2 regions of the Paenibacillus sp. FSL K6-1217 genome follow, and region 1 is predicted to be linked to the other one. Evidence: riboswitches for the same ligand, from Rfam matches in the RefSeq annotation. Region 1 holds a riboswitch; the other holds the start of a gene.
The links. Region 1 has a riboswitch for cyclic di-AMP ahead of MHH28_RS25405 (hypothetical protein). Riboswitches for the same ligand answer to the same signal wherever they lie in the genome.
Positions count from the first base shown of each region.

Region 2: another riboswitch for cyclic di-AMP. It lies ahead of MHH28_RS07365 (APC family permease); the one in region 1 lies ahead of MHH28_RS25405 (hypothetical protein).

Region 1 is NZ_CP150271.1:5,745,569-5,749,987, forward strand. It holds gene MHH28_RS25390 (class I SAM-dependent methyltransferase) at 1-225, opposite strand, end outside; gene MHH28_RS25395 (hypothetical protein) at 432-638, shown strand; gene MHH28_RS25400 (hypothetical protein) at 935-1,081, opposite strand; gene MHH28_RS25405 (hypothetical protein) at 1,162-1,617, opposite strand; cyclic di-AMP (ydaO/yuaA leader) riboswitch at 1,751-1,920, opposite strand; gene MHH28_RS25410 (hypothetical protein) at 2,135-3,466, opposite strand; gene MHH28_RS25415 (glutaredoxin family protein) at 3,575-3,817, opposite strand; gene ytxJ (bacillithiol system redox-active protein YtxJ) at 3,814-4,140, opposite strand; gene MHH28_RS25425 (SDR family NAD(P)-dependent oxidoreductase) at 4,370-4,419, shown strand, end outside.
Region 2 is NZ_CP150271.1:1,715,079-1,719,497, forward strand. It holds gene MHH28_RS07360 (ABC transporter substrate-binding protein) at 1-456, opposite strand, end outside; gene MHH28_RS07365 (APC family permease) at 636-2,453, opposite strand; cyclic di-AMP (ydaO/yuaA leader) riboswitch at 2,583-2,742, opposite strand; gene MHH28_RS07370 (disulfide oxidoreductase) at 2,969-3,403, opposite strand; gene MHH28_RS07375 (DsbA family protein) at 3,400-4,155, opposite strand; gene MHH28_RS07380 (ATP-binding protein) at 4,249-4,419, opposite strand, start outside.

The DNA of each region.
Region 1 (4,419 bases):
CTGCCGCGCCAGACCAATCGCCGTTTGTGAGATCTCAATTCCTGTTACATCTATCCCATGATCCATAAAAACCTGTGCATTCCTGCCATAGCCTATCCCGGGGATAAGCAGGTCCTTCACCTTATGCTGAATAAAAAAATCCTTGGCCAGGATTGCCGAGTCAGCAGGTTCAAATCCCCACATCGTATGTTTCTCTATAAAACTGGATTCCCAGAACTCTGTCATCGTTGTCGCTCCTTACATTGAATTTAAAGGTTATTATAGATATATTATATCTATAATAACCTTGGTTTGCAATGCAGTTCATATCTGCGTCTCGCCAATGGATAGAATTGTGTGAAGGTCATATGCAGCCAACCCCACCTAAACTGGTTAAACCCCGACAGATAGTGTACCTTAATAGTATTAGTCTTTAGGAGTGGTGAATGATTGTGAAGAAAAGTAGACAAACCCCCGTGCTGGTCGCGGCCTCGATCCTGCTCATCATTATCAGCAGCCTGATCCCGTCGGATCAATCGGCTTGGCTGGGGGCGTTACAGACCCTTCTGCTCGGAGTTGGCCTGCTCGGCTGCTGTATGGCCTTTTGGCGGTTTGCCAAGGGCGGTAAGGGTGGAAAGAGCGGGAAAGGCAAGAGCTGAGTTCTATGTACTGAACGGTTGGCGAAGACAGGATCAGTTCATGGGATGGTTGAGCTATGTAAGGTGAGCCAGGCACAGTATGGGTGCGTACTGGTGCTGAGAGTCAAGGACTAAGTCGCGGCGGATGTCGATGCTTTTTTGTTTTGTAGGCGGACTCAGAGGCCCTTATTTTGTGAAAAAGACCGATTATCTCCCCGTTGCGGACTGAGAGGACGTTAACGGGCTGGGTGGAGCGGAAAATGAGGCGGAATGGGTTAAATAAGCGCCTCTCAGTCCGCACGGACTTCAGAATAGTCTCATTTGCCGAAATAGCGGATCTGTAGTCCGCAGCCCGCCCGCCATCTCCTTCTGCCGACTCCGTACCCTGATTCCGCCACAGCCATCTCCTTCTGCCGACTCCGTACCCTGATTCCGCCACAGCCATCTCCTTCTGCCGCCTCCATACCCTGATTCCCCACAGCCATCTCCTTCTGCCGCACTCTTTCCTATAGCCCGCGTATCCCGCGTTATTCCCATCCCAGTCTCAACCCGCCGAAGGGCGGTGGACAGCAGGCAGTGCTGAATGTGCGGCTGCCATCTGTTCGCGTATACCTCTAAGCCGGGCCTTCAGCTCGGGGACGCTGCACTCCAGGATCTGGCTGATCTCGGTCAGGGGGAGCTGGATGCCGTACCATAGGGCACTGGCAAGCTGATCCTCCCAGGAGAGCAGGGCAGCGGAGCAGCGGCTGCGGTCCCGCGCCAGCACGGCGCATTGGCGGATGCACTCCCTGTAGGCAGCCGGAGCAGCGGCGTCTCCTGACAGGGCGCCCTTCAGCCACAGTGGATGGAGGGCCACGAAGGTGGCGGTTGCGGCTTGCTCGGCGCGGGCGCCTTTTTCCAGCAGCAGGCAGCTAAGCGCATAGACAGAACCGCTATATTGTTCGATATAGTGGGTGAATCCGGCAGCGGTAGCTGCCTTGGGCGATAAGGGGTCAGGCATGTGGTCACGTTCCTTCCTGGATCTGTACTGTTACGTTCATTCGAGCGCGCAAAAAACCGCAGGCCAGAGGAGGACCTCTGCTGCGGTTGTGGGTCACAGGCTTCAAATGCCTGGCACAAAGCGTGGCGGATCAGGGCTCTCTCTTGGCGCTTACGAGGTTAGCTGTCGGATTCGGACGGTGAGAGTCGCCCTACCTGCCGGAGACCTGCGCGTGGCATTCTCCTTCGGATTCACCCCAAGTCGGCCTGACGGCCGGATGGTTCCCCCGTTTTCCACATGACGGAAATTCAGCGTGCATGCATATGCTCATTTTCATGAATGTGTTCAAATGCTTTCAACACGAATCATACTCTGTTCGGAGGGGGTTTGTAAAAATGGAAAAGAGTGCAATTCGCCTTGTTTTCAGCAAATGACTGACTGGCTATGCATATGGAAGCCAAAACTCATATATGTAGCAGATTATCTGCCATTTATCTCGCGCAATCGCCGTTTTTTATTTTTGCAGGCCGTTGTCAGATCACCACCAAAGGGGAATATCCTGTTTTTTCCAGGCAATGATCCGCTTGACCTCACGAACCGTTCCTGTTGTAATTTCATAGTCACTGCGTGCTGAGGCATGAAGATCCAGGAAGTGCAGCATCCCTCCGTAAGTTCCCACGGCCAGCAAGGTCTCATCCCGATTGACAGCTAACCCTGAAATGGTGCTTCCGGCATAATAACGCCACAGCTCCTGCCCCTCTGTATCAATGAGCCTCAAGTAGCCATAGGCATCGCCAATCACAACACCGTCCTTCAGCGCTGCCGCCGCATACACCCGCGCCTCCTCGTTCACGACTGGATATTCCTGGTCTGCCGCGGGCTTTCCAACTTCCAGATGTTCAAGCGGCACGGCAAGGGTAGCTCCGTTGTAGAAGTGGCAAGCATTATACCATACGCTGCGCTGGTCCTTCGTAAATAGAGTATAGTGCGGATAACTGGATTCCGGGTTGAATAAGTGAACCTGCCCTGTGGTAGTGTCATATAAAAGATGATCACTGCCCTGGCTGCCATAGGCAATCCATCGTTCATCCGGAGAAACGGCGCCATGCGCCATATCAATCCCGATATGCTCCAGCTCATCTTCCTTATATTCTTCGAGATCAGGATGCAGCAATTTCACATTCAACGGCTTCTCTGGCGAATGCTCTACCAGGAAAATTCCCTGGCTGGTGACCAGCAATAACGCCTGTCCTCCGTTAAAAGGAATGACTTGCTCCAAGGGTAACTCCTGATCCAGGCGGTCTATGTTCAAAACGGTAAAGTCCGGGTCCAGCGCTTGAATCGTTCCATTCAGCTCCCGCCACGAAAGCTCGGCCACTACTTCTCCCTGTAATGCGCTGTTCATGGATTGCAGAATGGTAATTCCTTGCGTGCCTGCCAGCGCATAGAACTGATTGTCGGGAGATGCCCCTACCAGGCTAAACTCCTTAAATACGGAGATCACATCCTCTTGCACCGCCATCACTGCATTGTTCTCCCAGGGTGAGCCGGTGCTGAACACCACTTCATCGTCACTTATGAAATGGATACCGCGAATCGCCTGCATCTCATGTTGAAAATGCCCGGCCAGCGGCCACGTTGCCGCCGGCAACTGCTCCCGCAGCTCAGCAAGCTCCTTGTGCTCGTTAGCTCTCCGAATCATCTTATAGATTTTGGCGGCATGGGCCCCGCGTGTATCCTCTGCTGGCTCATTCCCCGCGTTGTCCCAGCCTTCAGTCAGTCCCTTATGTACATATTGATTGACGCCGGCCGCATAACGTTGACCTTCTTTGCGCCATTTGGCGGCAACATCGCCTTCTAGCCACTTCACATGATCAATCCTCCTGTTCCAGATATATATAAATATACAATTTCAACATCTATGAATCGTAACAAAAAAGGTGCTGCTCCTGTTGAGAGGACAGCACCTTTGTGTATATTACAGAACAGCAGCATCCATCAGCTCCTGAAGCTCAGGAAGATTGAAGCCCTTGACCGCCCGGTCCCCGGATACGGTGACTGGAATGCCCATGAAGCCGAGCTGCTCGACCTCTTCCTGATAGACGGAGCTGGTCATCACATCCCGGACCTCGAAGGGAATCCCCTTGCTCTCCAGCAGCTGCTTGACCTGATTGCATTCGCTGCAGCCGGTGGTCGAATAGACTATTACGTTCGCGCTCATTGCTCCACTGCTTCCTTTATCGCTTTTTGGGTAATCTTCCAGTGTGAGGTGTTCCAGCGGACTTCGCTGTCCTCCAGCAGGAAGATCTGCGGAGATTCATGCTTAATCCCGAAATCCTCGGCAATCTGATTGGAGACAGAACGGTCTTCTATCACATGGACAACGGCTGCAGGAGTATCGGAATGCTGTGCATAGGCCTGAAATTCCTCGTTGGCCTTGGCGCTGATCGGACAAGTGGTGCTGTGCTTGAAGAGCAGTTTTTTGCCGGGCTGCCCGATATATTGCTGTAGTTCATCCTTAGTGTGGATTTGTTGAATAGACATCGTAGGATCACCTTCCTAAGTAAGAGTTAATGAAACCTGTTGTCAACAATTGTGTTGTTAACAACTATTAATCATGATTGTAACATAGTTCAAAATTAAAGCAAAAGTAAAGTCCAGCGTAGCCTGCCCCTCCCTTGCAGGATGTTGTTAACGGCCGTCGGCCATGCTAATGTGAGAGGGATGAACCTAGGCTCGGTGCATAATCATGCAGATATGAGGGGGGGAGCTCATGAAAAGGGTTGCTTGCGTTACCGGTGCTGACCGTGGACTCGGATTGTA
Region 2 (4,419 bases), 3.4 Mb from region 1:
GTTCTGAACGGAGCCTTCCGACTGGACGATGTGGAAATCCGGCGTGAAGCTGGTGACGGCTTCCAGCGGCAGGTCATAGCTGATCGGCGGAACGTCCTTAAGCTCAGCGGCAAGGTAAGCCTGAGTACCGTTCTTAGTAGACCACTGGGCAACCGGAGTCACGCCGAGTGCCACCAGATAATCCTCCAGATAAGAAGCAATGACACGCTGCGGATTAGCAGGGACGGTCACCTTATGCCCCATGGCATCCGTTACAGTCTTCTCCACGGCGGCTGCGACGGTTGCTGCCGGCGCCATAGTAGCCTCCACCGTTGCCGTTGGCGCGGCAGTTGCTGCACCGTTACTGCCTGCATTGCTATTATTATTTCCACAAGCGGACAGCAGCAGCGTTGTAGTCATAAGTCCGGCCACCGCCAGTTTCCCGCTTATTGATCCTTGCAGGTTGAACGAAAACATTGAATTCCCTCCTGTATGTTGCCTTCATGATTGGCAAAAGTCCTGTTACCTTTACCTTGTCTATACTGATGATATTGATTCTCATTCTCTATGTCAACCAATAACTTAAAATAACGTCAAAACGGCCGTCTCCGCATCAAGCAGAAACAGCCGTTTATCGTTTATATAATAAGGAAGCTTTATTTATGCAGGTGATACGGAACCGTGGCGATTACAATATCCTTCTGATTCATCAGATAAGAGCGGATGAACAAGCTGGTCTGATTATGCAGTACAGCCTGCCACCAGTGCTTGGTTACGAACTGCGGAATCAGGACGGTAATATGATCTGTTGAAGCGGTCTTCCATTCTACCGTATCGATGAATTTCACCAGCGGGCGGATAATGCTGCGGTAGCGGGAGCGCAGGACAATCAGCCGTACTCCGGGGTTCCACTCCTCCCACTTCTGTTCCATCTTGTGAATCTCTTCTTCATCGAACCCTACATATACAGCGACCACATTATTGGTCAAGGACTTCGCATAGCTGATCGAATGCAGGACAGCGCGGGTTACACCGGCGACAGGAACGACAACGGTGCTTCCTTTGATACAAGGCTTGTCGGTAGCCGGACAGATCCGCAATTGGTCGGCAATATTCATATAATGGCGGTGAATCCGGTGGAACACGATGATCACAACCGGCAGGAAGATGAAGGCCATCCACACGCTGGAGAATTTGGTGATAATGAAGATCAGTGTAATTGTTAACGTGGTGAGCATACCGACCGTATTCACGGCGAACTTGCTCTGCCAGCCTTTCGGCTTCGTTCTGTACCATTGGACCATCATTCCCAGCTGCGACAGCGTGAACGGAATGAATACCCCTACTGCATATAAGGGAATGAGTCCTTCCGTATTCCCGTGAAATGCCGCTACCAGCACAGCCGACATCACGCCGAGGAAAATAATCCCGTTAGAGAAGCCCAGCCGGTCGCCGCGTACCATGAACGCATGGGGCAGATATTTGTCTTTGGCGAACATGAACGCCAGCAGCGGGAAGGCCGAGTACGCCGTATTGGCTGCCAGGAACAGGATCACCGCCGTAATGCCCTGGATGAAGAAGTACAGCCCGCCCCGTCCGAAGGTAGACTCGGTAATCTGTGAGACTACCGTGGCCTTCTCATTAGGCATGATGCCGTACCAGTAAGCGAGCAGCGTAATGCCTGTGAACATCACCCCGAGAATGAGGCCCATAAGCATCAGCGTTTTGGCTGCATTTTTCTCCGCCGGCGCTTTGAAGTTAGGAATGGCATTGGAGACCGCTTCTACCCCGGTCAGGGCGGAACAGCCGGAGCTGAACGCCTTCAGCAGCAGGAACATACTCACGTTCGACACTGCCGAACCAATCTCGGGAACCTGGGCATGAGCCCCGCCGGTTGCATATTTGATGAACCCCGCGATAATCAGCACGAAGATGGAGACGACGAACAGATAGACCGGGATGGCGATGAAGGAAGCCGATTCGGTCACCCCGCGCAGGTTGACAATCGTTAAGAGCAGAATAACGGATACCGCTATAAGTACACTATGATTATGAAGATTTGGAAAAGCCGAAGTGATCGCATCCGTCCCCGCCGAGGCGCTTACCGCCACCGTCAGAATGTAATCCACCAGAAGCGAGCCGCCGGCCAGTAAGCCGGTATGAACCCCAAGATTGGTCTTGGCCACGATATAGGCACCTCCGCCCTGCGGATAAGCGAAGATCGTCTGCCGGTAGGACAGAATCAGAATGGCCAGCAAGCCCAGTACGGCTAATGCAATTGGCAATGAGTACCAGATAGCGGTGAACCCGGCGGCCACCAGTACAATCAGAATTTGTTCTGTTCCGTAGGCTACAGACGAGAGCGCATCAGAAGACAGAACAGCCAGTGCTTTCACCTTGGATAACTTTTCATGATCGAGTTCGTTCGACTTCATCGGACGCCCGATCAATAGTCGTTTTACCTTGCTTACCATTGTAGTAACAGTTCCTCTCTTGGTTAAGTTGAAACGGGGTTTCCGTGCGCTGTTTTCATAAGTGGATTTCATAAATGCAGGCAACAAAATAAGCATACGGAAATGATCCGCATGCCTTAGAGTGCATGGTCATTATCCCACTAGTGGCTTACGAGGTTAGCTGGCGGATTCGGACTGTGGTAGCCCTACGGTTACAGGCCCTTGCGGCCTGACCGATTCACCCCTTTTGGCCTTGGCCAAAGTGTGGTTCCCCCGTTTTTCCTTCCGGAAAATTCAGCGCATATTCAACTTCTCACAAGGACTAATATTAAGCTACAATACGTCTTCCGTAAAGCGTGGAAACAAATGAAAAAAGAATGAAAAGAACTCAAAACAACCAAATCCATCATCCGGTATGTCCTGATCTTTCATTCTCTTTCATTATCCCTGTAACACGTGATTTTACAGGGTTTTTGCTTATTATTTTTTGCTAAAATTAAGGGTATTCTCTTCTCTTCCTTCTGCCCGGCAGCTTCTTACTCCGCGTCCTCTTCTTTGCGGCCGTTCCAGAGCAGAATGGAGATTAAAGCAAAGGCTATCAGTGCCAGCAGAGGGATCGTTATAAATCCGAACCAATTCAGATAATCCTTGTTGCACGGTACGCCGATGGTACAGGGAAGCACCTTGCTGAGCGCCGGTATTTTCTGCTCCGCATAATGATAAATAGAGATGCTGCCGCCGATCAGACTGAGGGGGAGCACATAAGGAATGATCCGCTTGTCCGCCCGGTAGGTGGCGATCCCCAGCAGGAACAGCTGCGGGTACATGAAGATACGCTGGAACCAGCACAGCTTGCAGGGCTCGTAATGAAGGACCTCACTGAGATACAGGCTTCCCGCTACAGCAACCACACAGACGAACCAAGCCAAGTAGAGACAGTTACGCCGGCAGAAGGCAGAGAAGGCGGTCATGGGGTAGTCGCAGCTCCCGCTGCTGCCTGGATCTTGGCGTCAATCTCCTCCATATCGAACGGCTTCTGCACCTTGATGCCGTTCACGAACAAGGAAGGCGTATTCGTTACGCCCGCATCGGTGCCGGCCTTAATATCCCTGTCCAGCTCCTTCTCGTAGGTGCGTTCATCAATATCCTTGCGCAGCAGGTCGTAATCCACTGGCAGCTCCAGCTGCTTGGCGAGACTAACCAGGAAGTCAGGCGTAGCCCATTCTTTGTCCTCTGCACCCTGATTCGCATAGATGGCATCGAAGTATTTCCAGAAGGCTTCCTGATTCTGGTGATAGACCGACCGCGCAGCCAGTGTGGCTGTTCTGGAATCCGTACCGAGGAAGGCCAGGTTCACGAAATAGAAGGCTGCTTTATCCTGATCCACATACTGCTTAACGATCTGCGGCTTAATCCCTCCTGTAAACTGGGCACAGGCTGGGCACTTATAATCGCCGAACTCGACAATCTTCACCGGAGCATCCTCCTTGCCAAGCCGCAGCATTTCACTGTAATTGAAGGCCAGCGGCTTACTGTCTGAGCCGGCAGGCGAAGAATCCTTCGAAGCCAGCATGAATAATCCTACAAAAATAATGATGACGATGGCTACCGTACTCACGATCAGAATTCTCGTCTTCTGCTTCTGCTGCTCCAGCTCTGCCCTGCGCTTCTCCTGCTTGCTCATTTGAGGAGCCGTGACATGGTTTTTTTTCGTTTTGCTCAAAGAGAGTTCCTTTCCGTCCTCTGGACTGTCGTGATAAAAGAATAGTTACTTTCAAATTATATAATGTTCACTCTCTTGTTGGCAATCGCTGTATTATACAGCCTCGTTGTCCTCCGCCTTCTCCCCGTTCCCTGTATCCTTGCCGAAGAAGACCTCCGGGGAATCCTCCAGCGACTGCAGCCTGATTCTGAAGAAGAACTGCGTGCCGCCTCCCGCTGCCGGCTCTGCCCAGATCTCTCCTTGCATCAGGTCCACCAGCTTCTT